3 regions of the Acidovorax sp. GW823-FHT05D11 genome follow, and region 1 is predicted to be linked to each of the others. Evidence: predicted binding sites of a transcription regulator. Region 1 holds the regulator's gene; each other region holds the start of a gene.
What was found. The regulator FNR, encoded in region 1, switches genes on or off when oxygen is low (the NO sensors DNR and NnrR bind a similar motif). The targets are predictions, from matches to a motif close to TTGATNNNNATCAA.

Region 1 (9,654 bases):
GGCATCCGGTCCCTGGGCCGAGGGCACCGTCATCTCCGGCACGCTCCAGGCGGCCGGAACCAGCTCTCTTTGCTCCGGATCGCTTTTCTTGGGGACGTATCGCACCTCGGTGAGCCCCAGTTCCCGCAACGTCGCGATCTGGTCCGCCGATGCCACCCGGAAACTGCTCACCGGGAACGGATGGTGCATCCAGCCCACATCGAGCTGGATGTACATGCCGACGCGCAGTTGGCTGATATCGATGAGGATGGAGGAGTTCACTTCGGGGCGCGCGAAACATGGAGACGTGAATGCCACCAATAGTTACACAGATTATCGCCAGTTCGAAGGCCTTGTCGAAGGAGCCCACCCGCGCCGCGGCGGCACGGCAACACTTGCCTGCCCGAAGGCGCGGGGCGGGGCAATCCCCCTCATGGGGATGTGGGTTACCGAGACCGCCGCGCCCTCAGGCCGCCGCGGCGCGAATGCACGCTAGCGGCACCACAGCGAGGGTTTGTAGACGAGGTCCATCCACAGTGCCCAGCTTGCCACCGCGCAGAGCAGGCCACCGGCGGCGCGCGTCCCCCAGTCCGCGCGCACGGTGTTGAGCCGGGCCCGCAACCGCGTCCAGGCCCAGGGCCCGCCGACCAGCCAGACGCCGCTGCCAATGCCAAAAAGCGCCATGGACAATGCGCCCTCCAGGGGCCCTCCGCTCAAGGCAGCCACCAGCAGCGCCGAATACAGCAAGCCACAGGGCATCAGCGCCCAGAGAAACCCCGCGGCAAGAATGCCCCCCGGTGCACGGACCAGAGGCCTCACGCGCTCCCACACGCCACGGCCCGCCTGCTCCACCCAGAGCGGCTGCCGCGCCTGGACCATCAGCATCAGCCCCCACGCCATCACCGCGACGTGCATCAAGGTCCACGCCGGGCGCAGTGCCATGGTCTGCTGAGTGAGCCACGCCAGGCTGTCCATGGCCAGGGCGGCCAGCCCGCCCGCCAGCGCATATCCCGTCAGGCGGCCCGCATGAAAGGCCACGGCCCGCCGGGCCACGCCACCGCGCGGTGCCCACCGCACCGCCTGCACCTTCGGGGGAGCCCCCTCCGCCGGCGCCCCGGCGCCCGGGGCGGATGCGCAGCCCGCGCTCCCCTGCCCCACCACGGCGCCACAAGGTGCCGAGCACATGGCCAGGCAATGGGACCCGCCAACGAGCCCCATCAACAAGGCAGTCGAGGCAACCGTTGCAAGCATGGGATTCAGATGATGCGTGAAAAACGCGCGCGGTTGCGGTCTGCCTGCAGATATCGGTCGAAAACCATGGCGATGCCGCGCACGAAGAACCAGCCCATGGCCGTGACCTCGACACCGTCGGGCCTCACCTTGACCAGCCCCTGCTCGGCCATGGTGTCGAGTTGCGCCAGTTCGGCGGAGAAATAGTGCCGAAAATCGAGAAGCCAGGCCTGTTCCATGGGCTCGAACAGCAGTTCTCCCTGGCACATCAAGGACATGATGACGGCGCGGCGCACGAGGTCGTCCCGCGTCAGGGCCAAGCCACGCACCACGGGCAGACGCCCCTGGTTCAGCAGGTCGTAGTACTCATCCAGGGTCTTGGCGTTCTGGCTGTAGGTGGCGCCGACCCTGCCAATGGCCGACACGCCCAGGCCGATCAGGTCGCAGTCGGGCTGGGTGCTGTAGCCCTGGAAGTTACGGTGCAGGCGGCCCTGCCGCTTGGCGACGGCCAGCGAGTCCTCCGGCAGCGCGAAGTGGTCCATCCCCACATACACATAGCCGGCGCCCATGAACGCGTCGAGCGAACGGGAGAGCATCGACACCTTGCCGGAGGCTGCGGGCAGTTCGGCGGAGAGGATGCGGCGCTGGGGCTTGAACCGCTCCGGCAGGTGGGCATAGGCATACAGCGCAATGCGATCAGGCCGCAACTGAACCACCTGCGCCAGCGTACGGTCGAACGACTCCGGCGTCTGGCGCGGCAACCCGTAGATCAGGTCCACATTGATCGATTCGAAGCCGAGCGAGCGCGCGGATTCCACCAGCGAAAACACCTGTTCGGCGGGCTGGATGCGGTGCACCGCCTTCTGGACCTCGGGGTCAAAATCCTGCACGCCAAAACTCAGCCGGTTGAATCCAAGCTCCGCGAGCACGGCAAGCCGGTCGGCATTGACGGTACGGGGGTCCACCTCGATCGAGTACTCCCCGCCCGGCGCCAGGGTGAAGCTGCGCTGGAGCATCGCCATGAGTTCCCGCAAGCCATCGTCCGACAGGAAGGTGGGAGTGCCGCCGCCCAGGTGCAGCTGGCTCACCACCTGGCCCGTGCCGCAGTGCGCCGTGTGCAGATCGATCTCGCGGCTGAGATAGCGCAGATAGACTTCAGCCCGGTCGTGGTGCTTGGTGATGATCTTGTTGCAGGCGCAGTAGTAGCACAGCGACTCGCAAAAGGGGATGTGCACATACAGGGACAAGGGCAGCGCCTTGGTCAGGGTGCCCATGCGGCGCTGCTCGAGGGCGAGGGCGTAGTCCTCCTGGCCGAAGGCTTCCACAAACCGGTCGGCCGTCGGATAGGAGGTATAGCGGGGGCCTGGTACGTCAAAACGGCGCAGCAGGTCAGGCGAAACAGCGGTCATGGGGCGAATCCTTGCGTACACCTTGACTGTGCCGTAAGCTGCTCCCCATGTCCTTGACATGAATCAAGTGATGGAGTGGCCGGAACAGCGACAATTTGATGCATGTCAGTCGCCTGCCCGCCCTCCAAGAGACTCCCTCTTCGGCCATCGGGCGGTATGCTCGAAACCTAACTCCGCCCTGTGCCTATGAACCCGCTCACCATCAAAGTCGCCTGTTCCAATTGCAACCTGCGCGAGCTGTGCATGCCGGTGGGCCTGAGCGAAGAGCAACTGCACCGCATCGACGAGGTCGTTGCAGTTCGCCGCAAGGTGAAGCGCGGCGGCACGCTGTTTCGCAATGGTGAGTCGTTCACCTCGCTTTATGCCATCCGCACCGGCTTTTTCAAGACCTGCGTGGCCACCGAGGACGGACGCGACCAAGTCACGGGGTTCCAGATGGCGGGCGAGATCATCGGCCTGGACGGCATCGTGAATGACCACCACACCTGCGATGCGGTGGCCCTGGAAGACGCCGAGGTCTGCGTCATGCCGTTTGACCGCATCGAGGAACTGTCCCGCGAGGTCACCGCGCTGCAGCACCACGTGCACAAGATCATGAGCCGCGAGATCGTGCGCGAACACGGCGTGATGCTGCTGCTGGGCAGCATGCGTGCCGAGGAGCGCCTGGCAGCGTTCCTGCTCAATCTGGTGCAGCGCCTGCACGCCCGCGGATTCTCGCAGTCCGAGCTGGTGCTGCGCATGACGCGCGAGGAGATCGGCAGCTACCTGGGCCTCAAGCTCGAGACCGTGAGCCGCACCTTCTCCAAGTTTGTGGAAGAAGGCATTGTCGAAGTCAAGCAGCGCCATGTCCGCATCCTCGAGACCGACGCGCTCAAGCGCATCGTGAACAACCAGTCCGCCTGCCACTGAGCAAGGCGAGCCAGGTCCGCCCGTCCCGGCAACGCCTTGCCACCGGAGCCCGGCCGGTGCGCTGTTCAAGGGCAGGATGATGTCTTTCGGCAATCATCAGGGCGCTCGCCTTCGGGCACGGGGCAGCGGTTGAGTTCAAAGGGCGACATTGCCAGCAGCGTGGTCAACGCGCTGGAGGCCATGGTGATGGCCCAGAACGCAAAGAACGCGAGCGTGTAGACGCCCTGGCGCGACAGGGCCAGCGGCTGCCCGAACCAATGCAGGTCCTGCGGGTCCACCATCGCAAAAACCAGCATCTCCATCGCGCCCGCCATCAGAAAGGCGGGCCATGCAATCCACATCAGGCGTTGCGTCCACATCGGGGTTGTCTCCTGGTAAGGCCGCGCAGACCCGCTGCTCGGCCAGGGGTTTCAGCGTGGCTGGTCCTGAACCGGTGTCGCCGCGTGGTTGCGGCCCTTCATAGCCGGGGCCAGGCTCTTCTCCGGAGCCTCCAGCGTCTTGTTGATTTCGATGCCCTGGCGGTAGTAGTCCTCGGCGACCACGGGGTCTGGCCGCGAAATCGCCAGCCACAGCGTGACAAAGCCCGCCACGATGACGATGGCAGGGCCGGCGATGATCAGCCAGACGTGGCCGAATTTCCACCAGGGCGCAGCGGTGGCGGGGGCGGAGCCGATGGCTGGATTGGATGGCATGGGTGCTTGCTCCTCAAAAATCTTCTCGGTCATACAACGTCCCCGGGGCCGTGCACCGGGGTGCACGTCGCCTCATCGGGGCACCAGGAATACGGACTTCTCGGTCACATGGGCCGCAGCGCCCACCGCCTGCACATCGAACTGCACGGCATGGGAGCCCGGGGGCGCGGAGCCATACGGTATCTGCAGGCGCACGGCCACCCACCGGGACTCCGCGGGGCCAATGTCCACCTCGGCTTCAGAGGCCACCTCCAGCCCGTCCAGGCCGCGGGCGCCGATGCGGTAGCGCTGGGGGCCTTCGGTGGCGTTCATGATCTGCAGGCGGTAGATATTCTCCAGCTTGCCGCCCGCCACGATGCGCGACAGGGCCGCGCGGTCGCGCACCACATCCACCTTGAGCGGCGTGCGGGTGACCAGGCTGGCCATCATGCCCACGCACAGTGCCACCAGCACGGCGGTGTAGATCAGCACGCGAGGCCGCAGGACGCGCCGCAGGATCTGCGACTGGCTCCAGCGCTGCGCCACGCCGTTCTGCGTGGAAAAGCGGATCAGCCCCCGGGGGTAGTGCATCTTGTCCATCACCGTGTTGCACGCATCCACGCACAGTCCGCAGCCAATGCACTCGTACTGCAGGCCCTTGCGGATATCGATGCCCACGGGACACACCTGCACGCACAGGGTGCAGTCAATGCAGTCACCCAGGCCCTTGGCCTTGTGGTCGATCGTCTTGTTGCGCGGGCCGCGCGGCTCGCCGCGTTCCACGTCATAGCTCACGATCAGGGTGTCCCGGTCGAACATCGCGCTCTGAAAGCGCGCGTAGGGGCACATGTACTTGCACACCTGCTCGCGCATGTAGCCCGCATTGCCATACGTGGCAAAGCCGTAGAACAGCACCCAGAATATCTGCCAGTTGCCCTGCAGCGCCAGCAGTTCCGCGCCGAGCTCACGAATGGGCACGAAATAGCCCACGAACGTGAACCCCGTCCACAGCGCCACGGTGATCCATACCACCTGTTTGAGAAACTTCTTGCGGATCTTCTCGAAGCTCCAGGGCCCGTTGTCCAGCCGCAACCGGGCACTGCGATCGCCTTCGATCTTGTGCTCGATCCACATGAACATTTCGGTGTAGACCGTCTGGGGACAGGCGAAACCGCACCACAGCCGCCCCGCCACGGCCGTGAACAGGAAAAGCGACAGCGCCGAGATGATGAGCAGGCCCGTGAGATAGATGAAGTCCTGCGGATAGAGCACCAGCCCGAAAATATAGAACCGCCGTGCCCCCAGGTCGAACAGCACCATCTGGCGCTGCCCCCACTCGAACCAGGGAAGGCCGTAAAAGACCAGCTGCGTGAGAAACACCATGCCCCAGCGCCAGCGTGCGAACAGGCCACTGATGGAGCGCGGGTAAATCTTCTTCTGCGCTTCGTACAAGGAGACGATCTCGCCCTCGGACGAGGCATCGGATGCAACCGGTGCAATCGGAATGACCTTGCGGGCTGGCCCGCTGGGTGGCTTCATGGTGGTGTCGACCTATTGGCTTGGTGTGTCTTCAGCAATGGGGCAAAAAGCCGGGCGCAGCGCCAGGGGGCGCGCCACCCGGCCCGGATCAGCGCACCGCGGCAGCCTGCTTGCCGTTGGACAGGCCCCATACGTACGCAGACAGCACGCCGATCTGCGCTTCCGTCAACTTGTCGGCCTGGGCCGGCATCTGGTTGACCTTGCCGTTGTTGACCATGGCGGTAATGGCCGCCTCGCCCCAGCCATGCAGCCAGACGTCGTCGGTCAGATTGGGGGCACCCAGCGCCTGGTTGCCCTTGCCGTCCATGCCATGGCAGGCCGCGCATGCCGTGAACTTGGACTTGCCCAGCGAAGCACGCAGCGAATCGTGCGGGCTGCCCGACAGGCTCAGCACATAGTGCGACAGGTTGCGCACGTCTTCGGGCGTGCCCACTGCGGCCGCCATGGGAGGCATGTTGCCCACACGGCCCTTCTCGATCGTTTCACGGATCTTCTCGGGCGCCCCGCCATGGAGCCAGTCACCGTCCGCCAGATTGGGGAAACCCTTGCTGCCGCGCGCGTCGGAACCATGGCACTGAGCGCAGTTGTTCATGAACAGGCGCTCGCCAATGGCCTGGGCCTGCGGGTCCCTGGCCACGTCTTCCGGCTTCATCGAGGCGAAACGGGCATACAGCGGCTCCAGTTCAGCCTTGGCCTTGGCCATCTCGGCTTCGTATTCGCCCTTCTGCGTCCAGTTCAGCTTGCCGGTGAAACTGCCAAGGCCTGGGTAGGCGGCCAGGTAGCCGAAGCCGAAGACGATGGTGATGACGAACAGCCAGACCCACCAACGCGGCAGGGGGTTGTTCATTTCGACCAGGTCCTCGTCCCAGACGTGGCCCGTGGTGTTGTCGGCCGTGGCCATCACCTTCTTGCGGCCTGCCATCCATAGCAGGATGCCGCAGGCGATGATGCCGACCAGGGTCAGCGTGGTCACAAAGACCGACCAGAAATTGCTGGTGAAGTCACTCATGGGGTGTTCTCGTTCTGGTGGGGGTCAATCTTGTTCAAAGGGCAGCCGAGCGGCCTCGTCAAACCGGGCCTTGTTGCGGCCCCGGTAGGCCCAGACCCAGATGCCGACGAAGCAGGCCATCGAGGCCAGCGTGGCGACGATGCGCATGGTGGTGATGTCCATTGCGAACCTCCTTTACTTGAGCGCACGGCCCATGACTTGCAGGTAGGCGACCAGCGCCTCCATCTCGGTCTTGCCCTTGACGTCGGCCGCGGATGCCGCGATCTGCTCGTCCGTGTAGGGCACGCCGACGGTGCGCAGCGCCTTCATGCGCGGCGCAACGCTCGCGGGGTCCACCGCGCTCTTTTCCAGCCAGGGATAGGCGGGCATGTTCGACTCGGGCACCACGTCGCGCGGGTTGTTCAGGTGGATGCGGTGCCACTCATCGCTGTACTTGCCGCCCACGCGGTGCAGGTCGGGTCCGGTGCGCTTGCTGCCCCACTGGAAGGGATGGTCGTACACGAACTCGCCCGCCACCGAGTAGTGGCCGTAGCGCAGCGTCTCGGCGCGGAAGGGGCGGATCATCTGCGAATGGCAGTTGTAGCAGCCCTCGCGGATATAGATGTCGCGGCCCACCAGTTGCATGGCGTTGTAGGGCTCCACACCCTTGACCGCCTCGGTCGTGGACTTCTGGAAGAACAGCGGCACGATCTCCACCAGGCCGCCAATGGCGATCACGAGCAGGATCAGCACGATCATCAGGAAGTTGTTGGTCTCGACTTTCTCGTGGGAGAAGCCGGTCGAAGAAGATGGATTGTTGTTGGACATGGGTTATCTCCTTCGGCTCAGGCGTGCGCCGCATTCACGGCTGGAATGGCAACCTTGACCGAACGGCCCGAGATCGCTGTCACCCACACGTTCCAGGCCATGACCACCATGCCCCCCAGATACAGCAGGCCGCCAGCCACACGGATCACATAGAAGGGGTACGTGGCCTTCACGCTCTCGACGAAGGTGTAGGTGAGCGTGCCATCGGGATTGATGGCGCGCCACATCAGGCCCTGCATCACGCCGGCGATCCACATGGCGGCGATGTACAGGACGATGCCGATGGTGGCCATCCAGAAGTGCAGCTCGATCGCCTTGATGGAGTGCATCTTCTCGCGGCCGAACAGGCGGGGAACCAGGTAGTACAGCGACCCCATCGAGATCAGGCCCACCCAGCCCAGGGCGCCGGAGTGCACGTGACCCACGGTCCAGTCGGTGTAGTGGCTCAGGGCATTGACGGTCTTGATGGACATCATCGGGCCCTCGAAGGTGGACATGCCGTAGAACGACAGCGACACGATCAGGAAGCGCAGGATCGGGTCGTCGCGCAGCTTGTGCCAGGCGCCGGACAGCGTCATCACGCCGTTGATCATCCCGCCCCAGCTGGGGGCCAGCAGAATCAGCGAGAACACCATGCCCACCGATTGCGTCCAGTCGGGCAGCGCGGTGTAGTGCAGGTGGTGGGGACCGGCCCACATGTAGGTGAAGATCAGCGCCCAGAAGTGGACGATGGACAGGCGGTAGCTGTACACGGGACGGCCTGCCTGCTTGGGGATGAAGTAGTACATCATCCCGAGGAAGCCCGCCGTGAGGAAGAAGCCCACGGCATTGTGGCCATACCACCACTGCACCATCGCATCCTGCACGCCCGCATAGGCCGAGTAGCTCTTCATGAAGCCGGCGGGAATCGCTGCGCTGTTGACCACATGCAGCAATGCCACGGCCAGGATGAACGCACCGAAGAACCAGTTGGCCACATAGATGTGCTTGACCTTGCGCACACCGATGGTGCCGAAGAACACGATGGCGTAGGACACCCAGACCAGCGTGATCAGGATGTCGATGGGCCATTCAAGCTCGGCGTACTCCTTGCCGGAGGTGTAGCCCAGCGGCAGGCTGATGGCGGCGGCCACGATGACCAGCTGCCAGCCCCAGAACGTGAACGCCGCCAGCGGCCCGGCGAACAACCGGACCTGGCTGGTGCGCTGCACCACGTAGTAGCTTGTGGCGAACAGCGCGCAGCCGCCAAACGCAAAAATCACCGCGTTGGTGTGCAGGGGGCGCAAGCGCCCGTAGCTGAGCCAGGGTATGCCAAAGTTGAGTTCAGGCCAGGCCAGCTGGGCGGCGATGATGACGCCCACCAGCATGCCAACCACCCCCCATACCACGGCCATGATAGAAAACTGCCGCACCACCGTGTCGTTGTAGTGCGCAGCATTTGTTTTTGGAGAATCCATCGGGCACCTCTTTGTATTGCAGTAAGAGTTTGTTGCAGCCAGCTTTTCAGGGCATTGACACAAGTCAATCGTCTCGGAGAATCCGTTCACCTTCTTGCTCGACGCTCTCGAACTGGCCGTGATGAACCGCCCACCACAGTCCTGCAAGAACCATCAAGACCAGCACCACGGACAGCGGAATCAGCAGGTACAGAATGTCCATCAGGCGGCCTTCAGCGTTGTCTTGGTGATTTCAATGGCCGGAGCACCCTCTGGCGGCAGCGGCGCCGCGCCCGAGGAAGACAACGGCGGAAGATCTCGTGCAAGGCGCGCGGCATTGAGGACCACCAGCAGCGAACTCAGCGCCATTCCCAGCCCGGCGAGCCAGGCGGGCATGAAACCCGCCACGGCCAATGGAACACACAGGGCGTTGTAGCCCGCGGCCCACCACAGGTTCTGGCGCACCACACGCAGGGTGCGCCGCGCCAGCAGCACCGTTTGCGGCACCAGCGCCAGGCTGTCGCCCAGCACGACAAAATCGGCCTGCGCCTGCGCCAGCGGCACGGCGCGGCCAAACGCGAAGGACACATGAGCGCCTGCCAGCACCGGGCCATCGTTCATGCCATCGCCCACCATGGCCACGTGGTGGCCGCCGGCCTGCAGCG
Region 2 (9,654 bases), 880 kb from region 1:
GGGCTGTGATCATCATCTGAAACCACCAGTAAATCGCACCCGCAATAGCCAAACCAATGAGAAATGATGCAAACATCGTGGCCTGAAAGGCCTCTTTTCGACGTTTGCGCGCAGCTTCCCGGTGAGGAAGTAAGTTGATCAATATCACTGCAGGAACCTCCGCATGGCCAGACCGCATGAGGTCAGATACGACGGTGCTTCACGCACCATTTTTTTCAAACGAACGGAACTTCCAATTTCCATGCCGTCAAATGGATTGACGGCGCTGCACGCGAATCCGGTCTGCTGGGTCACTGCTTCTGTAAGGCCTGGCAATGGAGCAGATCCTCCGGCCAACATGATGTGATCAACGCGGTTGTGGGGTGTACTCGTGAAGAAGAACTGCAATGCCCGGCCAATTTCTTGTGCCATGCTGTCTACAAAAGGTCGAAGGACGGCAGATTGATAATCTTCAGGAAGGTCACCATTTCGCTTCTTGCTTTCGGCCTCTTCGATGGAGAACCCGTACTGGCGAACAATCAGTTGTGTAAGTTGCGCCCCACCAAATGCTTGGTCGCGGTCGTAAAGAACTTCCTCGTTGCGAATGACCTGCATGCTCGTGGTCAGGGCACCCACTTCAAAAAGTGCGACCATGGCATCCACCCCCTTCTTCGGCAACGCCTCAATCAGGCGGCCTGCAGCCAGACGGGACGCGTGGGATTCAATGTCCACCACCACCGGCTTGAGCCCGGCTGCCTCCGCCAAACCTTGCCGGTCCTGTACCTTCTCGCGGCGCGACGCGGCAATGAGGACGTCCACATCGCCAGGAGCGTTCTTGCTGGGCCCGATGACGCAGAAGTCCAGACTCACTTCGTCGAGGGAGAAGGGAATGTATTGATTGGCCTCGGACTCGACCTGAACTTCGAGTTCCTGTTCTGTCATCCCGCCTGGCAGCGTGATCTTCTTGGTGATGACAGCCGACGGCGGCAACGCCAAGGCGACGTTCTTCGTGCGCGTGCCGCTTTTCTTGACCAGTCGGCGCAGGGCATCAGCGACCTCATCGAACTTCTCGATGTTGCCATCGGCGATCCACCCGCGCTCCAGCGGCTCGATCGCACAGCGCTCCAGCACCAGACTGCCCGCCTTATCACGCCCCAGCTCGACCAGTTTGACGCTGGAAGAACTGATGTCGATTCCCAGCAGCGGCGCAGACTGGCGACTGAACAAAGACCCCATTGAGCTCAAGATTGGTCCCCTGTAACTTGCCAAAATGAGGCAACAAAACTTAACACTTCACATGAATGCTATCAGTAAGATAGTTCTCCAGCAAAGATTTTTCCCCGCGTAACACTTGCGGAGCGTTGCCAAAAGCAGACGAATTTTTCGCGCTTTGCAAGACCGTTTGGGGAGGGTGGCGCGCCTTTTGGCGACCTGCTCATCGCACGGCGCTGCGATTTTCCGTGCTCAGGAGCAGACATTTTTATAATGGGGGGTCCTACCCCTCCGGAGCGATATGCCGCCCTCTCCATCGAAGTCCACCGACAAGCCGGACTCCTCCCCCGCTCCCCACCGTCCCACCTGGCTTCGTTGGTTCCTGCGTGCAATCCTCTGGATCGCAGGCTTGGCAACTGCAGCCGCTTTCGGGCTGGCGCTGACCATCGCCGTGGCCCTGGCCGTCGCCTACCCGAACCTGCCGGACATTTCCGATCTTGCCGACTACCGGCCCAAGCTGCCCCTGCGCGTCTATTCAGCGGAAGGTGCTTTGCTCGGCGAATTTGGGGAAGAGCGCCGCAATCTCACCCCCATTGGAGAAATCCCCAAGGTCATGAAGGACGCAGTATTGGCCATTGAAGATGCCCGCTTCTTTCAACACGGCGGCGTTGATTACAAGGGCGTGGTTCGCGCCGGTCTCGCCAATCTGGGCCGCGTGAAAAGCCAGGGAGCATCCACCATCACGATGCAGGTTGCACGCAATGTTTACCTCTCTTCAGAGAAAACATTTACACGCAAAATTTACGAAATCTTACTGACATTCAAGCTTGAGCATTTACTGAGCAAGGATCAGATTCTTGAAATTTACATGAATCAGATTTATCTCGGCAATCGCGCTTATGGATTTGCGGCGGCCTCGGAGGCGTATTTTGGCAAGCCATTGAAATCCGTGTCTGTGGCAGAGGCGGCCATGCTGGCCGGCCTGCCCAAGGCGCCCTCCGCGTACAACCCGATCAGCAATCCGAAACGGGCGCGCTCCAGGCAGCTGTACATCATCGAGCGCATGGAGGAGAACGGATTCATCACAGCCCAGCAGGCCACGGACGCCAAGAAGGAAGAACTCAAAATCCGGTCAGGACCGGACAACACCCGGATCCATGCGGAGTACGTCGCCGAGATGGCGCGCCAGCTGATCTTCACTCAGTATGGCAACGAGGCCTACACACGGGGATTGAATGTCTACACGACCCTCAACGCGGCAGAGCAGGAAGCTGCCTATGGGTCGCTGCGCCGGGGCATCATGGACTACGAGCGGCGACAACAGTACCGGGGGCCGGAGAAGTTCGTGGCCTTGCCCACTGCAGCCCAGGAGGTCGAGGATGCCATTGACGACGCATTGGCCAATCACCCGGACAACGGGGATGTCCTCTCCGCCGTCGTTCTGGAAGCCTCTCCCCGCAAGATCATTGCGGCCCGGGCCAATGGCGACAACCTCGAGATCACCGGCGACGGCCTGAAGCCCGCGCAGTCGGGCCTCAGCGACAAGGCACCGCCGAACATCAAGATTCGCCGAGGTGCGGTGATCCGGGTCGTGAAGACCCCCAAGAACGCCTGGGAGATCACACAACTGCCTGAAGTCGAGGGCGCGTTCGTGGCCCTGGACCCGCGCAGCGGGGCGATCCGGGCCCTGGTGGGTGGGTTTGACTTTGACAAGAACAAGTTCAATCACGCGGCCCAGGCTTGGCGCCAGCCGGGGTCGAGCTTCAAGCCCTTCATTTATTCCGCGGCGCTGGAAAAGGGGTTCACGCCCGCTACGGTCATCAATGACGCCCCGCTGTTCTTTGACGCCGGCGTCACGGGCGGCCAGCCGTGGGAGCCCAAGAACTACGACGGAAAGTACGACGGGCCCATGAGCATGCGCACCGGCCTGGCCAAGTCCAAGAACATGATCTCGATCCGGATCCTGCAGGCCGTGGGCCCCAAGACGGCCCAGGAATGGGTGTCGCGTTTTGGCTTCGATGCGGAAAAGCACCCGGCCTACCTCACGATGGCCCTGGGCGCGGGTTCGGTCACGCCGCTGCAGATGGCGACCGCCTATTCCGTGTTCGCCAATGGCGGATACCGTGTGAACCCCTGGCTGATCGCCAAGGTCACGGACCACAAGGGCCGCGTGATCTCGGAAACAACGCCACCGGTGACCAGCGAGCAGCCCCGCGCCATCGACGCCCGCAACGCCTTCATCATGAACAGCCTCCTTCAGGAGGTGACACGGTCCGGCACCGCCGCGCGCGCGCAATCCACGCTCAAGCGCCCGGACCTTTACGGAAAGACCGGCACCACCAATGATTCGGTTGACGCCTGGTTCGCCGGCTACCAGCCCACCATCGCCGCCGTGACCTGGATTGGTTACGACACGCCCCGCAACCTCGGAAGCCGCGAAACCGGGGGCGGGCTCAGCCTGCCGGTATGGATCAATTTCATGGAACGCGCGCTCAAGGGTGTGCCTGTCATGGAACCCACGGTGCCGGCTGGCGTCGTCAACGTCGGCGGGGAGTGGTTCTACGAGGAGTACGCCCGCCACAGCGGCATCTCCAGTGTGGGCATTGATGACCGCTCTGCGTCACCGGCGGTGGCCCCGCACGCACCGCCCCCGGCGGAGGAGCGAAACCGCATCCTGGACCTGTTCCGCAACTGACACGGCCGGGACTATCAGAGGCCCAGCCTGGGGGGCAGCAAGCTTGAGCCAGGCTGAGGCGGTTTCCCTAGGCCGAGAACTGCAGCGGCAGGCCCGCTTGCCGGGCTGCGTCACGGCTCAGGCAGTCAAAGAACTCTCCCGCGCCCTTGGTGTCTTGCCATGCCTGGCCATCGAAACGGTAGTGGTAGCCACCGGAGCGCGCCGCCATCCAGACCTCGTGCAGCGGCTTTTGGAGATTGATCACGATCTGGCTGCGGTTGGGGAAGGTCAGCGTCACCATGCCCCCCGAGCGCTGGGCGTCCACATCGGCCTCGGTCGCGTCGTTGATACGATCACAACTGCGCTCGACGGCCAGAAGCAGTTTTTCGGCGTGGTCCAGGAATTCAAGGTCGGTCATTACAATTTGCGCATGTTGATAGCTTCCCAAATTCTAGTCAGGACGCTTGTCCTTGCCGCCAGTACGGCGGCCCTCGCCGGCTGCGGCCAGCGAGGCCCCCTGTATCTTCCCAGCAGCCCCGCGGCTGCACAGCGCGCAACCCTTCCGCAGACCCTGACACCCAGCGTCGGCACGACCACGCCCGCCCAGGCACCGGCGGCTGCCGCATCGCAGCCGCGTTAAGCCGCGGCGAATCGCCGGCAGGGGCCTGCGGCCCACCTGGCTGCCACTACCAATGCCGAGGTGCTTGATTTCCATCAAGGACACCTCGAAGGGTCAATCGTACAGTCCGTGCTTTATCGCACTGCAGGATGGCCATGGCCCTGGAACTCTACCGCGACAAGAATCACGCTTGTCTGATGTTCACCGACCTCATCGAGGAAGACGGCCAGGCCGTGCAGGCCAACCAGTTCCTGATCGTGGACGACGACACGGGCGCCATCATCGATCCCGGCGGCAACCTCGCTTTCAACGAGCTGTTCATGGGAATGACCAAGCATTTCCCGCCACACAAGCTGTCGTACCTGATCGCCTCGCACGCGGACCCGGACATCATTGCCTCGCTGGACCGGTGGATGACCAGCACCAAGGCAGACTTGGTGATCTCGCGCGTGTGGGAGCGTTTCGCCCCGCACTTCACCAAGGTCGGCAAGACGGAGAACCGGGTCATCGGGGTGCCCGACAGCGGCGGCCACCTGCCGCTGGGCCGCCATGAACTGGTGCTGCTGCCTGCGCATTTCATGCATTCCGAAGGCAATTTCCATTTCTACGACCCGGTCAGCCGCATCCTGTTCACGGGCGATCTGGGGGTGTCCATGATGTCCGGTGCCGAGGCACGCGTGCCGGTGACCGACCTCAAGGCGCACATCCCGCGCATGGAGGGGTTTCACCGCCGCTACATGGTCTCCAACAAGATCCTGCGGCTGTGGGTGCGCATGGCGCGGCAGCTCGATATTTCCATGCTCGTTCCGCAGCACGGCGCGCCGATCATCGGCAAGCAGGCCATCAGCGACTTCATGGACTGGATCGAGAACCTGATGTGCGGCATCGACCTGTTCGACGACCGGGCCTACCAATTGCCCACCAGCTACATCGATCCGGTGACCCGGCAGCTGCGGCCCGGGCTGGGGCGGTAGCACGGGCCGTTTGCTCGATCTTCAATAAAAACAGGGCCTGGCGCTTTACTGGCAAGCGCAGCTAGCTATATATTTTATAGCAATCGATCTAGCATCCCATCCGCATTGCGTTACCGGGCCCCAGCGGCCGTCCGGCGGGGAGCCGCCGCCCCCTGCGCCGCCTGCCGCTTGCGCAGCCGGTGCCACAGCCGCCAGCCGAGCAGGGCCGCGAGCACCACCGCGTAGACCGCCACCTCGCCAAAATCGTTCTTGCCCGCGCGCATCCAGAAAAAATGCAGGATGGCCAGCCCCGCCACCGCGTACACGCTGCGGTGCAGGGCCTGCCAGCGCCTTGCACCCAGCGCCTTGATGGCGCGGTTGAACGACGTGGCGGCGAGCAGCGTGAGCACCAGCAGCGCCAGGGACCCTACCAGGATGAAGGGCCGCTTGACGATGTCGCGCACGATGTCGGCCACATCAAAGCCCATGTCGAACCAGGCGTAGCTCAGCAGGTGCAGCAACCCATAGAAGAACACGAACAGCCCCAGCATGCGCCGAAAGCGCGCGAGCTGGGGCGTGGAGGCGAGCACGCGCAGCGGTGTCACCGCCAGCACCAGGCACAACGCGCGCAGCGTCCAGTCGCCCGTGGCGCGGATCAGGGCTTCGGCAGGGTTGGCCCCCAGTTCGTTGGCGGCCGCGGCATACACCAGCCAGGCCAGCGGAAGCAGGCACAGCACGAACACCCCGGGCTTGGCGGCAGGATGGAGCAGCAGTTTTCGCATGGGGGTAAGGGCCGGGCCGGGCTTTCGCCACCGGACGTGACGGCGGAGCCGGGCGGACGCGGCGGTCAGTAGAACTTCTTGAGGTCCATGCCCGCGTACAGCTGCCCCACCTGGGCTTCGTAGCCGTTGAACATCAGCGTCTTGCGCTTCTTGGCAAAGAGGCCGTCTTCGCCAATGCGCCGTTCGGTGGCCTGGCTCCATCGGGGGTGGTCCACCTCGGGGTTCACGTTGGAGTAGAAGCCGTACTCCTGTTTGGCCGCCTTGTTCCACGCCGTGCCTGGCTCCTTCTCGACAAAACGGATCTTGACGATGCTCTTGGCACTCTTGAATCCATATTTCCAGGGCACCACCAGGCGCACCGGCGCGCCATTCTGGTTGGGCAGCACTTCGCCGTACATGCCGAACGCCAGCAGCGTCAGCGGGTGCATGGCCTCGTCCAGGCGCAGGCCCTCCACATAGGGCCAGTCAAGCACGCGCGAGCCGACAAACGGCATGGTGGCCTTGTCGGCCAGCGTCACGAACTCCACATACTTGGCGCTGCCTTGCGGTTCCACCCGCTTGATCAGTTCGGACAGCGAATAGCCCACCCATGGAATCACCATCGACCAGCCCTCCACGCAGCGCAGCCGGTAGATGCGCTCTTCCTGGGCACTGAGCTTGAGCAGGTCTTCCATGCCGTACTTGCCAGGCTTCTTCACCAGCCCTTCGACTTCCACGGTCCATGGCGTGGTCTTCAGGGTGTGAGCATTGCGGGCGGGGTCGGCCTTGTCGGTGCCGAACTCATAGAAGTTGTTGTAGGTGCTCGCGTCCTTGTAGTCGGTGAGCTTTTCCATCGAGATGGCGCCCGGCACGGTGGACTTCGCACTGGCCAGCGCCGCCAGCTTGCCAGGACGCGCGACAGTGCCCTGCTGTGCCAGCGCCTCGCGCCCGGCCCAGGCGGCCAGTGCCGCGCCCGCCGCCCCGCCGGCCATCAGCCGGAGCATCCTGCGCCGCTCCTCGTACACCGAGCGCGGCGTGATCTCGGAGGAATGCGGGTGGTTGAAACCCGGTTCGCGGGATGGAATCAGCATGGGTGTCTCCGGTGGTTCTCGGTTGAAACGGACTCTGCGATAGAGCGGAACAACTGCTAGTTCGTTCCCTGGGCCGTTCAGGTTACACCGAAGACACAATAGTTGCAGGCGCCGCCTGCCTGCCTGCCGGGCAGGGGCGTGCGGGCAGCCGCGGGCCTACAGCGTGCCGTAGCTGTGCAGCCCGCTCAGGAACATGTTCACGCCCAGGAACGCGAACGTGGTCACCGCCAGGCCGACCAGCGCCCACCAGGCCGAGACGGTACCCCGCAGGCCCTTCATGAGGCGCATGTGCAGCCAGGCCGCGTAATTGAGCCAGACGATCAACGCCCAAGTCTCTTTCGGGTCCCAGCTCCAGTAGCCGCCCCAGGCCTCGGCCGCCCACAGCGCCCCCAGCACGGTGGCGATGGTGAAGAACGCAAAGCCCACGGCGATGGACTTGTACATCACGTCGTCCAGGATCTCGAACGACGGCAGGCGCGCCGCGATGCGCTTGCGGCCGAAGAGGATGCCCGCCACGATGAATGCCGAGATGCCGAAGTACACCATCCAGTAGCTGCCGCCGTTCTCGGTGGCGCCCTGGCGGAACACGATGGGCTCGAAGCACAGGACCACGCCCAGCAGCCACAGGGGGGCCAGCTTGTACCAGCGGGTTTCGGTGGCCTGCTGCTTGATGAGGTAGGCGAACGCCACCATGGCAGCCAGCGCGAACGTGCCGTATCCGATGAAGTTGGCGGGCACGTGCAGCTTCATCCACCAGCTCTTGAGCGCGGGCACCAGGGGCTGGATCTCATGCGCCTCGCGCACCACGGTGTACCAGAGCAGAAAGCCGACCGCCGCGCTCACCACCAGCATCACGAAGCCGCCCAGCGCGCGGGTGTCGTACTGCTGCTCGTAGTACAGGTAGAACGCCGCCGTCATCCAGCAGAACAGCACGAACACTTCATACAGGTTGCTCACCGGGATGTGGCCGATGTCCGGGCCGATGAGGTAGCTCTCGTACCAGCGCACCAGCGTGCCGATGAGCGCCATGGCCACGGCCACCCAGGCGATGCGCGAGCCGAGCATGCCCATGGTCCTGCCTTCGCCGCGCGAGAACATGCCAATCCAGTAGAACGCGGTGCTGATGAAGAACAGCATGCTCATCCAGAGGATGGCGGACTGGCTCGACAGGAAGTACTTGAGGCCGAACACCGTGTCCGCGCGCGCCAGGCTGCCCGCGCCGTCCTGCTGGTACAGGCCGATGGCAAAAAGCGCCACCGCCGTCACCACCAGCATCAGCACGCGCAGCGGCCGCCAGAACCAGCCCAGCCAGATGGTGCAGGGAATGGCACCCAGCAGGATGCCTTTTTCGTACACATCCATGTAGCTGCCGTAGCGCTGCAGCGCATAGAGGCCGCCCACCGCCACGATGGCCGCGAACAGCCAGTCGAACCAGTTGCGGCGGGCGAAGAACCCCTCATTCAGGGTGATCGCGGTATTCGTGTTGCCGGTGGCGGTGTTCATGCGGTGCCTTCCGGGGCCTTGCCGGCCCCGATCAGTTTCTGTGCGAGCTGTACAAACTCCTGGTCCCCGTCCATGGTCTTGCGGTTCGTGGACAGCGCCATGGTGGCGTGGCTGCCGCCGCCCTGCGGCGCCACCCAGACCCAGACGCGGCGCTCGCGCACGTACAGCATGGCAAAAACACCGAGGATCAGCAAGGCGCAACCCAGATAGACAATGTTCTTGCCAGGGGCTCGGGCCACCTGGAACACGCTGGCCTGCACCTGGGTGAAGTCCTTGAGCTCGAACGCCAGTGGCGCGGGGTATATCTGCGCGTCGCTGAGCGACAGCACGGCCTGGGTCATGAAGCCCCGTGTCTGTTCATCCTGCGGCAGGCGCGGCAGGCCCGCGTTCTGGCGCGACAGCTGGGCCACCTCAAACAGCGTGCCATTGAGAATGCGCACCAGCACTTCACCGGCGCGCGCGCGCTCGGCCTCCGGCACATTCGCCTCCATGAAGTCCGAGACCGCCTGCAGGCCACCGGTGGGCTTGCCGTCCACCATGCCGCGTCCGGCGAACAGGGCCAGCGCCCGCGATGCGGACTGCTGCAGCTGCTCGGCCAGATCCGTGCGCGAGGCATCGATGGCCTGCGCCACATAGCGGCGCACCGCCTGTTCGCGCGCCACCGGGTCGGCCAGCGTGGCCTTCAGGCGCATGAAGCCGTCCATGCCGCCCTTGTCATCGGCCGGCACGCGAAGGTATCGGAACGGTTCCGCCGGGCTCTCGCGCACCCCCAGCAGGAACACCGGCACGCCGTCCCCCGTGTCCACGGGCAGCATGTAGTTGTGGAACTCGCGGGCCTGGCCCGCCGCGTCGCGCAGCTTGT
Region 3 (9,654 bases), 1.8 Mb from region 1:
GGTGGTGGTGCTGTCGCTGCTGTCGGTGCTGGTGCTGTCCTGGCCACCGGTGTCGGACGCGCTGGTGCGCAGCCTAGAGCGCTATCCGGCGGTCGTCCCCAAGGAGTTGCCTTCGTTAAAAGTGCAGGTCATCGTAGTGCTGGGCGGCGGCGCCGACACGGTGGCGCCTGAATACGGCGTGGACGTGCTCAGCCGGGGCGCGCGTGAGCGGGTGCGCTACGCCGTGTACTTGCAGCAGCAGGCGGGCTTGCCCATCCTGGCGACGGGCGGCTCCACCGGCGGCACGCGGGCCGAGGCGCTGGTCATGAAGGACGTGGTGGAGCGCGAGTTCAAAGGGCGGGTGCGCTGGACGGAGGTGGAGTCGCTCGACACCCGCAGCAATGCCGAGAAATCCGCCGCGCTGCTCAAGGCCGCGGGCATCGAGCGCATAGCCCTGGTCACCCACGGCTGGCACATGGTGCGCGCGGCCGGGGCCTTTGAGCGCGCGGGGCTGCAGGTGCTGCCCGCGCCCATGGGCTTCAAGGGCGGGCAGGCCCGCAAGCTGTACCGGGTGTTGCCGCGCGCCTCCGCGCTGGCCGACAGCAGCCTGGCGCTGCACGAATGGCTGGGGATTCTGGTGCAGCGGATGGGGCTGGGCTCCTGACACGACGTTGTCAGCAGCCCGGCAATAGCCTCGTGTGCATCATTCTTGAGAGGGAGCTGCCCATGATGCAGGCCAATGCCGCCGGCACAGCGAAGTGGAAAGGCGCGCCGGGCGCCGGCGCCCCAGCCATGGGAGACGCCGCGCACGCCCCGGTGCCGGATGGATCTGCGGGCCGCCAGAGCCTGGCGAACCTGATGGCGCTCGGGCAGGCGGATACAGTCTCCCTCGTTGCAATGCCCACAGTGGGGTGACATGGGTTTTTCTGCCGCTGAAAAAGAGCAAATGCTGGCCCTGCACGACGTGGGGGCCACCGTGATTGCGCGCCTGGAGCAGGTCGGGTTTTCGGCGCTGGCCGAACTGGTCGACGCGGATGTGGCCGCGGTGACCAGAACCATCTCGGAGATGATGAGGTCCACCTGCTGGCACAACAGCCCCCAGGCGCGCGGCGCCATTGGCGCCATCGTGGCGCTGGCCCGGAGCCGGCAGCCCTAGCTGTTCTCGCCGGCGGCCCGGCCCCTGTGGCGAAAGCCACACCCACCGCGACCGCAGCAGCCTCACCCTGGGCCGTGCCGGCACGGCGTTGTGGTTAGCTACGCCAGCAAGAAGTCCGGCGCCGCAGCCAGCGCCTGCGCGTCGGCCTGCACCGCCCCCGGCGGCCCGCCCTTGCCCCAGAGCGCGCCGCCCCAGGCCATCGACAGGAACCGGGCGCACAGCTCCACGGAGTCGATCATGGGCTGGGCCTTGGCGCGGTCGCCGCTGGTGGTGATGAGCGCCAGGGTCTTCGCGCCCATGGGCTCCTTGAAGGCCAGGCCGGGCACGCGCATCCAGGCGCTCCAGTGGTCCAGGTAGGTCTTGAGCGGCGAGGGAATGCTGTACCAGTAGACCGGCGCCACGAACACGATGTGCGTGGCCGCCAGCGTGGCGTCCAGCAGCGTCTTCATGTCGCCTTCGGGCGGCGCATAGGTGCCCGAGGTGTGGCGCTGGTCCACGAAGGGCGGCAGGTCCATGCGGGCCAGGTGGTGCCAGGTTTGCGCGGTGCCCGGGGGCAGCGCGGCGGCCGCCTGGCGCGCGAGCCACTCGGTGTTGCCGGTGTGGCCCGGCTCGCGGGTGGACGTGGTGAGAAAGAGGTAGTGCGGTGCAGGCATGGACGGGATCGTAACGGCCCCGGCCCGTGTCTGCTGGCAGTGGCTTCAGGCCGTGGCGACGGCCCGGGGCGCGCGCACGCGTTCGTCGCCCAGGAAGCCGAAGTTCATCGCGGGCTGTTCGCCGCTGATGAGCTCGGCCAGCGCCTTGCCCGAGCCCGCGCCGTGCGTCCAGCCCAGCGTGCCGTGGCCCGCATTCACCCACAGCTTGCCCACGCGGGTCTGCCCGATGAACGGGATGTTGGTGGGCGTGGCCGGGCGCAGGCCGGTCCAGTACTGCGGGTCGCCGCCTTCTTCGGGCGTGCGGGTGTCGCACACGCCGGGCAGGATGGCCTCGATGCGGCGCGACAGCATGTGGCAGCGTGCGCGGGCCAGTGTGCTGTCCAGCGTCAGGTCCCAGCCGTTGAGTTCGATGGTGCCCGCCACGCGCAGGTGGTTGCCCAGGCGGCTCATGGCGATCTTCTTGCCGTCGTCGATGGTGGAGACCATGGGCGCGCCCTCGGGCTTGAGCAGCGGGAACGTGGCGCTGTAGCCCTTGCCAGGGTAGATCGGCAGGTCCACGCCCACGCTGCGCAACAGCGGCGCGCTGTAGGAGCCGCAGGCCACGACCACGGCGTCGGCCTTCAGGATGAAGTCTTTTTTGCCCCCGCCGCTGGACTGGCGTGCCATGACAGCTACCGAATCAATAGCGTTGCCGATCTTGTTCAGGCGCAGCACGTCGTGGCCATAGAGGAACTGCGCGCCGCGCGCCATGCAGCGGCGGGCGAGTTCCTGCGTGAACACGCGCGCGTCGCCGCTCTCGTCGGTGCTGGTGTAGGTGCCGCCGGTGATCTTGTCGCCGTAGGCCTTGAACGCGGGCTCGATCTGCAGCAGTTCGTCGCGGCTCACCAGGCGCCGTTGCACGCCGTGCTTGCGCATGAGCTCCACCGCATGGCCCGCGGCGTCGAAGGACTTCTGGTCGGTGTAGAAGTGGGCGATGCCGCGTTCGAGCCGGTTGTACTCAATGCCCGTGGTGGTCACAAGGTCCTTGAGCGCGGCATGGCTGTAGGCGCCCAGCGCCACGATCTGCTGCACGTTGCGCTCGAACGCCGCGTCGTTGCACTGCGCCAGGAACTGCAGGCCCCAGCGCCATTGCTGCCAGTCCATCTGGGGGCGGAACAGCAGCGGCGCCTCTTTGTCGAACATCCACTTGAGCGCCTTGAGCGGTGCCTCGCGGTTGGCCCAGGGCTCGCAGTAGCTCACCGAGATCTGCGCCGCGTTGGCAAAGCTGGTTTCGAGCGCCGCATCGGGCTGGCGGTCGACCACGATGACCTCGTGGCCGCGTTCGAGCAGGTGCCACGCGGTGCTGATGCCGATGATGCCGGCGCCCAGGATGATGGTTTTCATGGGGCGCAGTGTGCGCGACATTGCGTTGGACTAAAAGCAAAATTAAACTTGATGCAAAAACATCAGTCCACCTAATAAAGCAACCCTGGCCACGCCCTTTTCAGCCCCCCGGAAGACCCCATGAGCACCTACGACCCCGCAGCCCTGGAATGCCTTGCCGCCATCGTCGAGGAAGGCGGCTTCGAACGCGCCGCACAGCGCCTGAATGTCACGCAGTCGGCGGTGTCGCAGCGCCTGCGCGCGCTGGAGGCGCAGGTGGGCTCGGTGCTCATCGTGCGCAGCCGTCCGCTGCGGCCCACCTCGGCGGGGCAGTTGCTGCTCAAGCACACCAAGCAGCTGCGACTGCTGCGCGCCGACCTGGAGCGCGACCTGCACGAACTCGCGCCCAGCGCCCCCGGCGGCACGCGTGAGGACGAACGCATCTCGATCGCCATCAATGCCGACAGCATCGCCACCTGGGCCATGGGCGCGCTGCACGACCTGGTGCGCCAGCGCCTGCCGCTCGAAATCATCGTGGACGACCAGGACTTCACCCAGGAATGGCTGCGCTCCGGCCAGGTGCTGGGCTGCGTGACCACGCTCAAGCAGGCCCTGCGCGGCTGCAAGATGGTGCCTCTGGGCGCCATGCACTACGTGGCGGTGGCGTCTGCGCCCTATGCGCAGCAGCACCTGCCCCAGGGGCTCACGCCGCACAACTTCCGCGAAGTGCCGTTCCTGTCGTTCAACCGCAAGGACGACATGGCCGCCGAATTCGTGGCCCGTGCCTTCGGCCTCAAGCGCGTGGCGCTCAACCACCTGTTCGTGCCCGGGTCGGAGGCGCAGATGCGCGCCGTGGCCGCCGGCTGGGCGGTGGGCGTGGTGCCCGAGCTGCTGGCGCGCGGGCCCATCGCCGACGGCAGCATGGTGGACCTGGCGCCCGGCCGCAGGCTGCCGATCCAGCTGTACTGGCACTGCTGGAACCTGGAGTCGGCGGTGCTGGACGCGCTCACGGCCGCGCTCACGGCCACGGCCGCCCGCACGCTCGAGGCGCCGGCGGCCTAGCCGGGGCGGCGGCTGCGTTCAGTGCGGCCGGCCCACCACGAGATGGCACGAGGCCATGGGTGCCAGCGTCTGCCCCACGGTGCATCGGGTCTCATCACCCGGGCCCTGGATGCGGTGCGCGGCGGTCACGCCCACGGCGGTGATCCGCTGGGGGCGGTCCGTGGTGTTGCGCACCTCGTAGGCGTGCAGGTAGTCGGCGAATGCACGTTCCAGGTCGGGGTGGTCGGGAATGTCGGCCACGCCCCCCGCCGGGTTGTCCAGCGGGACATCGCTGGAGGGCACCGCGATCGCCTGTCCGCCCCACGGCATGCACAGCAGCGCCGCGCAGGTCAGCAGCCCCGGCACGATGGCGCGGACCACGCCGTGCCCCGCGTGGCGCAGCAGGTGGCGGGCCGCGGCGGCCAGGAGCAGCACCAGCACCAGCAGCCCCCATTGCGACAGCGTGGGCACGGCGGCCGGGGCCGCCAGCGGGGCATAGGCCACCGCGCCCACGGGCGCGCCCTGGGCCCAGGCGGCGGGGGCTGCAGCGGCGGCGGCCCACAGCAGGGCGATGCGTGGGGCGGTTGCGGGGTGACGGGAGGGATGGTTTTTTTGCATGAAATTGCCTTGTAGCGCTTGTTTTAAAAGGGTGAGTAGCTATTGTTTTGGGAGTGACGCGCGAGCCCTGCGACGGGACCCGGGCCGCCGTCGGTCAAGGCCAAGCCCACGCTGCGCCGGTTGGTTGGCCGCGAAAAGGGCGGCGGCGATGCCGCGGACAAGGAACATGGTGGCGCGCACGGAGAAGAAGCGAAGGAGGGCTGCCGCGCATGCTAGGCAGCATTCACGCCGCGGCTTGACTGTGCGTTTCAGGGCGCTTGACTGCCCGTGCCGCCGAGGGATCGGCAAAAGCGGGTGCTACACCCTCAAGCCGCGCAGCCAGTCCGCGTATTCGGCGGTGGTCTGCCCGCTGGCGCCGTCCGGGCCCTTGCGGGGCGCTTGCCAGCCGCGCCCCATGGCACGCACGTCGCTGGGCGTGAGGCCAAAGGTCGTGCGAAAGGCGCGGCTGAAATGCGCCTCGCTGGTGAACCCGGCGCGCGTGGCGATCTCGCCCACCCGCAGCCGGCGGTTGGCCGGGTTGGCCAGCGCGTGGAACGCCCGGGCCAGGCGCTGCTGCTGCACGTAGTGCGCCACGCCGCCCAGCGGCTCGAACAGCCGGTACAGCATGCTGCGCGAGACGCCGAACGTGCGGCTCAGCAGCTCGGGGCTGAGCGGGGCCCCCAGGTGCTGCGCGATGTATTGCTGGATGCGTCCGAGGGTGACACCCTGGATCTGTGGTTCCGCCTGGGCGAGGGTGTCGCGGCCCGGGCGCAGGCAGGCCGCCAGCATCTGCGTGGTGGCCTGCACCACGGCGGGCGCCTCGGGGAGGGTGACGGTGGGCAGCCGCCGATGCAGCGACTGCAGGTAGTCGCTGAGCAGCCCGCCCAGCGCCGTGTGGCCGCGCAGCACCGTGCCGTGCAGGTCGGCCGAGGGGCTGCAAAAGGCCTCGTCGGCGATCTCGCGGGGCACGACGATGGACAGGACGTGCGAGGGGCTGGCGTAGGTGCGCTGCGTGCGGCCGAGGTCGAACACGGTGATGTCGCCCGCGCGCACCTGCATGTCCACGCCGTCGTCGTGCTGGCCCACGAACCCGCCGCTGCGGTACCACTGCACCAGGTAGTGGTTGACCCCGTCGCGCGCCACGCGCGGCGTACCGCGCGAGAACTGCTGCCGGCCAAAGCGCAGGTCGCCCACCAGCAGGGCGCCCAGGTGGCTGGCGGTGACCGATGCACTGAAGCTCTCCAGCGGATCGCGGTCCAGCGGCGCGACATCGAAGACCACCGAAATGCTGCTGCGCCAGGCCTCGAAGCGCTCTTCGCCGGAACCCTGGTCGGTGGTGAAAACTGTCGATGGCAGGGCGTGCGGCGTGGACATGGCGGCGCGATTATGGGGGCGGGTGCTGCAGTGCACCAGCGCAGATTGCCCGCCCTCGCGCCCAGGCCCGCGGCACGATTCCTGCTGGAGAAAACGTGAACGACGTAGTTGCATTGCAACTTGGTCATTTATTTTTTTACTGTGATGTATAAAATGGACGCCATGCAAACGCAGCCCCCCAAAGCCTCGTTCAAGGAGCAGATGCACCAGGCGCGCGAGGATGCCATCCTCCAGTCCACCTGCCAGCTCCTGGGCGAAAAGGCCTTCGACGCCATGACCATGGACGATGTGGCCAACGCCGTGGGCATTGCCAAGGCCAGCCTGTACAAGCACTTTTGCAGCAAGGAAGAGCTGTGCAGCGCCGCCATGGTGCAGATCCTGGCGCGGGTGCGGGCCTATCTGGCGGACTTGCCCGCCGAAACGCCACCCCTCGAAAAGCTCCATGCGCTGGTGCGCTGGTCGCTGGAGCGCCTGCTGAGCAATGAAATGCCGCTGCTGCCCAGCCGCAACTCCACGCTGCGCGCGGTGCTCATGGCCAACAAGGACTATCTCAACGGCCTGGTGGCGGTGAGCGACCAGATCGGCGAATGGATCACCCAGGCCCAGGCCGAGGGCGTGATCAACCCCACGCTGCCACCGCTGGTGGTGCTGTACACCTTGTATGCGCGGGCCTGTGACCCGGTGGTGAGCTTCCTCAAGGAAGGCGGCCAGTATTCGGATGCGCAGATCGTGGATCTGGTGGTGCGCACCTGTTTCGACGGGCTGGCTGCGCGGTAGCGGCAGCCCGTTCCGGCGTTTCGCACCTCGCAAGAAAGCCCGGCATGCCGGGCTTTCTTGTCTTGCGGGCGAAAAACCCTGCCGAGGCAGGGCGCGGCCTGCGCCGGGCGGCGGGGCTCAGCGCACGAGCAGTACGGGCACCTTGCTGTGGGCCAGCACCTGCGTGGTGACCGAACCCATGACCAGGGTGGCCAGGGCCCCGTGGCCGTGGGAGCCCATCACCAGCAGGTCGAACTTGCCGCTGTCGGCCACCTTGGCGATGTTCTCGCCCACCGTGCCGACCTTGACGCTGCGCTTGGCCTCCACACCGTGGCGCGCGAGAAACTTGCACACGGGCGCCAGGATTTTCTCGGCTTCTTCGGCGTGGTAGTTCTCCACGACTTCCTTGCCCAGGGCCGCGCGGGCACGCGCGGGCAGCGGGGCCTGCACGGTGAGCACCGTGTACTGGTGGTTGCCCCCCAGCAGTTCTTCGTGGGTGGCCAGGTAAGCCAGCATTTTCTTGGTGTAGGCGCTGCCGTCGACAGCAAGCAGGATGTTCATGGTGTTCTCCGAAAAGGAATGGGTCAGACTAACGTGCGCGGACTTCTGTTGTCTTGACCTGGGTCATGTTTTTTCCTCTGCACTGCGGGGCGGCAGGGCCCCGTGCACCGATCATAAGGTGATGCAGCACTGCGCCTGGAACGCCGCCTGCTCGCCCTTGCGCGCATAACCCAGCGGATTGGCCACGACGCGGCACTGCCACGGCGTGCCGTCCTCGCGCAGGCCCCGTGCCGTGTAGTCGCTCGGGGCATGCAGGTGCCCGTGCAGCCACAGCTGCGCGCGGGGCAGCAGGGCGTCCAGCGCGTTGCAGAAGCCCGCCGTGCCCGGCACCATGCCGTAGCGCGGGTCGGCACTGCGCAGGCTGGGCGCGAAGTGCGTGGCCACGACCGTGGGCCCGTCGAACGGGACCGCGAGCGCGTCGGCCAGCCACTGCTGGCAGGCCAGGGCCTGGTCGCGCACGGCCTCCGCGAGGAATGGCTGCGCATGGCGGGTGCCGCCCGTCTTGCGCAGATAGAAATTCGCCGCCCGGAAAGCCTTGTCGCGCAGCTTCAGGCGCCTGACCAGGTCGGTGGTGCCTTCGTGGTCCGCCAAAGCGTCGAAATCGCTCCAGAGCGTGGTGCCCACGAAGCGGACACCTTGAAGAGTGACCACCTCCCGCTCCAGCCAGGTGATCCCCAGCCGTTCGCAGGTCCTGCGCAGCCGCTGGTGGGCCGCATCGAAATCCTGCGCGTCGTATTCGTGGTTGCCGGGCACGAAGAGCACCGGCGTGGGCCAGCCCGCGTACGGGGCCAGGGGCGAGAACCGGGCGAGGCCGAAGTCATCGTCCTGCAGCAGCGAGCCCTGCTGGTAGGAGCCCACGTCCCCCGCAAGCACCAGCACATCGGCGCCGGGGGCCGGTTCGGGGATGAAATGGGGGTGCGCCTCAAGGTGCAGATCGGACAGCAGCTGGATGTTCATGGAGCGCGCAGTCTACGGGCTCGGGGTGGGAAGGGGCGAAGCGAATGCCCTGGCGGCACCCCGAAATGCGCCAGATCCCGCCGCAAGGCACTGCCGCGGCAGGCCGCGCTGGGGTGGGTGGGCGGGATGCCCGCGCCCGGGCCTCACGGTTCGGGAAAGGTGCGGCGCGCCGAGCGCGCCAGGGCGTGCAGCAGCCAGGTCATCGCCGCCTGCTGCGGGCCGCGGCGGCGCCACAGGGCATCGACGTGCACGGGCGGGACGTCCAGCGGCAGGGCCCGTTGCACCAGCGCGTCGGAGATGCCCGTGACGGGCACGAAGTGGCGCGGCAGCACCGTCAGCAGGTCCGAACCCGACACCACGCGCCCGGCGGTGAAGAACTGGTTGACCGTGATCACCACCTTGCGCTCGCGGCCCAGGGAGGCCAGCGCCTCGTCGATGAAACCGAAAGGGCGGCCGGAAAAGCTCACCAGCATGTGCCGGGCAGCGCAATAGGCGTCCAGGGTGAGCGGCGCGTCCGCCAGCGGGTGGCCCTGGCGCATCACGCACACGTATTCCCCGTCGTAGAGGCGGCGGCTCTCGAACGCGACCGCCCCGCCCGACTGCGCGCGTGCCGTGAGGTCCGCCAGCACGGCCGGAAAGTAGCCCACCGCCATGTCGGCGGCTTCCTCGTCGAGCAGGCGTCGGGGGTCGCGGGTGGTCAGGGGCAGCACCCGGATCGAAATGCCGGGGGCCTCGCGCTCGATGATCTCCACGAGGGCGGGAACCAGCGTGGCCGCCGTGGCATCGGCCATGGCCAGCACAAAGGTGGACTCGGCCGTGGCGGGCTCGAAGCGCCCCGGCGCCAGGGAGTCCTGCAGATGGGCCAGGGCCTCGCGCACGGGGGGCCACAGCGCCAAGGCGCGGGGCGTGGGCTCGACCCCCTGGCCGCTGCGCACCACCAGTTCATCCCCCAGCACGTCGCGCAGCCGGCGCATGGCATTGCTCACGGCGGGCTGGGTGATGGACAGCTTGTGCGCCGCGCGCGTGAGGCTGCGCTCGGCCATCACCTCGTCGAAGACGCGCAACAGATTCAGGTCCAGCGAGCGGAAGTTCAAGGGTGTCATGGCAATTCATCACCATTATGAATATCAATGATTCAAAATATAAACTTGAACATGCAAAGGGTAAACCCTAATATCACCCCATCGCCCGGCAATCTCGCCACAAGCGTTAGAAAAG

Region 2: the regulator FNR is predicted to act here: its motif matches at 4,570-4,583, upstream of AC3RCE_RS05330 (oxygen-binding di-iron domain-containing protein).
Region 3: the regulator FNR is predicted to act here: its motif matches at 7,533-7,546, upstream of AC3RCE_RS01020 (universal stress protein).

What each region holds. Positions count from the first base shown of each region.
Region 1 is NZ_CM179502.1:2,049,751-2,059,404, reverse strand. It holds gene AC3RCE_RS09450 (cyclic di-GMP phosphodiesterase) at 1-261, opposite strand, end outside; gene AC3RCE_RS09445 (sulfite exporter TauE/SafE family protein) at 472-1,230, opposite strand; gene hemN (oxygen-independent coproporphyrinogen III oxidase) at 1,236-2,618, opposite strand; gene fnr (fumarate/nitrate reduction transcriptional regulator Fnr) at 2,805-3,527, shown strand; gene AC3RCE_RS09430 (hypothetical protein) at 3,593-3,886, opposite strand; gene AC3RCE_RS09425 (FixH family protein) at 3,938-4,219, opposite strand; gene ccoG (cytochrome c oxidase accessory protein CcoG) at 4,292-5,737, opposite strand; gene ccoP (cytochrome-c oxidase, cbb3-type subunit III) at 5,826-6,746, opposite strand; gene AC3RCE_RS09410 (cbb3-type cytochrome oxidase subunit 3) at 6,771-6,908, opposite strand; gene ccoO (cytochrome-c oxidase, cbb3-type subunit II) at 6,921-7,553, opposite strand; gene ccoN (cytochrome-c oxidase, cbb3-type subunit I) at 7,571-9,010, opposite strand; gene ccoS (cbb3-type cytochrome oxidase assembly protein CcoS) at 9,075-9,212, opposite strand; gene AC3RCE_RS09390 (heavy metal translocating P-type ATPase) at 9,212-9,654, opposite strand, start outside.
Region 2 is NZ_CM179502.1:1,168,823-1,178,476, reverse strand. It holds gene AC3RCE_RS05355 (PilN domain-containing protein) at 1-148, opposite strand, end outside; gene AC3RCE_RS05350 (pilus assembly protein PilM) at 145-1,224, opposite strand; gene AC3RCE_RS05345 (penicillin-binding protein 1A) at 1,493-3,886, shown strand; gene cyaY (iron donor protein CyaY) at 3,954-4,283, opposite strand; gene lptM (LPS translocon maturation chaperone LptM) at 4,296-4,505, shown strand; gene AC3RCE_RS05330 (oxygen-binding di-iron domain-containing protein) at 4,640-5,458, shown strand; gene msrQ (protein-methionine-sulfoxide reductase heme-binding subunit MsrQ) at 5,569-6,219, opposite strand; gene msrP (protein-methionine-sulfoxide reductase catalytic subunit MsrP) at 6,285-7,289, opposite strand; gene ccsB (c-type cytochrome biogenesis protein CcsB) at 7,446-8,792, opposite strand; gene AC3RCE_RS05310 (cytochrome c biogenesis protein ResB) at 8,789-9,654, opposite strand, start outside.
Region 3 is NZ_CM179502.1:206,482-216,135, forward strand. It holds gene AC3RCE_RS00980 (YdcF family protein) at 1-643, shown strand, start outside; gene AC3RCE_RS00985 (helix-hairpin-helix domain-containing protein) at 926-1,135, shown strand; gene AC3RCE_RS00990 (flavodoxin family protein) at 1,234-1,788, opposite strand; gene AC3RCE_RS00995 (D-amino acid dehydrogenase) at 1,834-3,171, opposite strand; gene AC3RCE_RS01000 (LysR family transcriptional regulator ArgP) at 3,292-4,212, shown strand; gene AC3RCE_RS01005 (midcut-by-XrtH protein) at 4,231-4,809, opposite strand; gene AC3RCE_RS01010 (helix-turn-helix domain-containing protein) at 5,107-6,162, opposite strand; gene AC3RCE_RS01015 (TetR/AcrR family transcriptional regulator) at 6,316-6,939, shown strand; gene AC3RCE_RS01020 (universal stress protein) at 7,057-7,479, opposite strand; gene AC3RCE_RS01025 (metallophosphoesterase) at 7,591-8,436, opposite strand; gene AC3RCE_RS01030 (LysR family transcriptional regulator) at 8,580-9,539, opposite strand.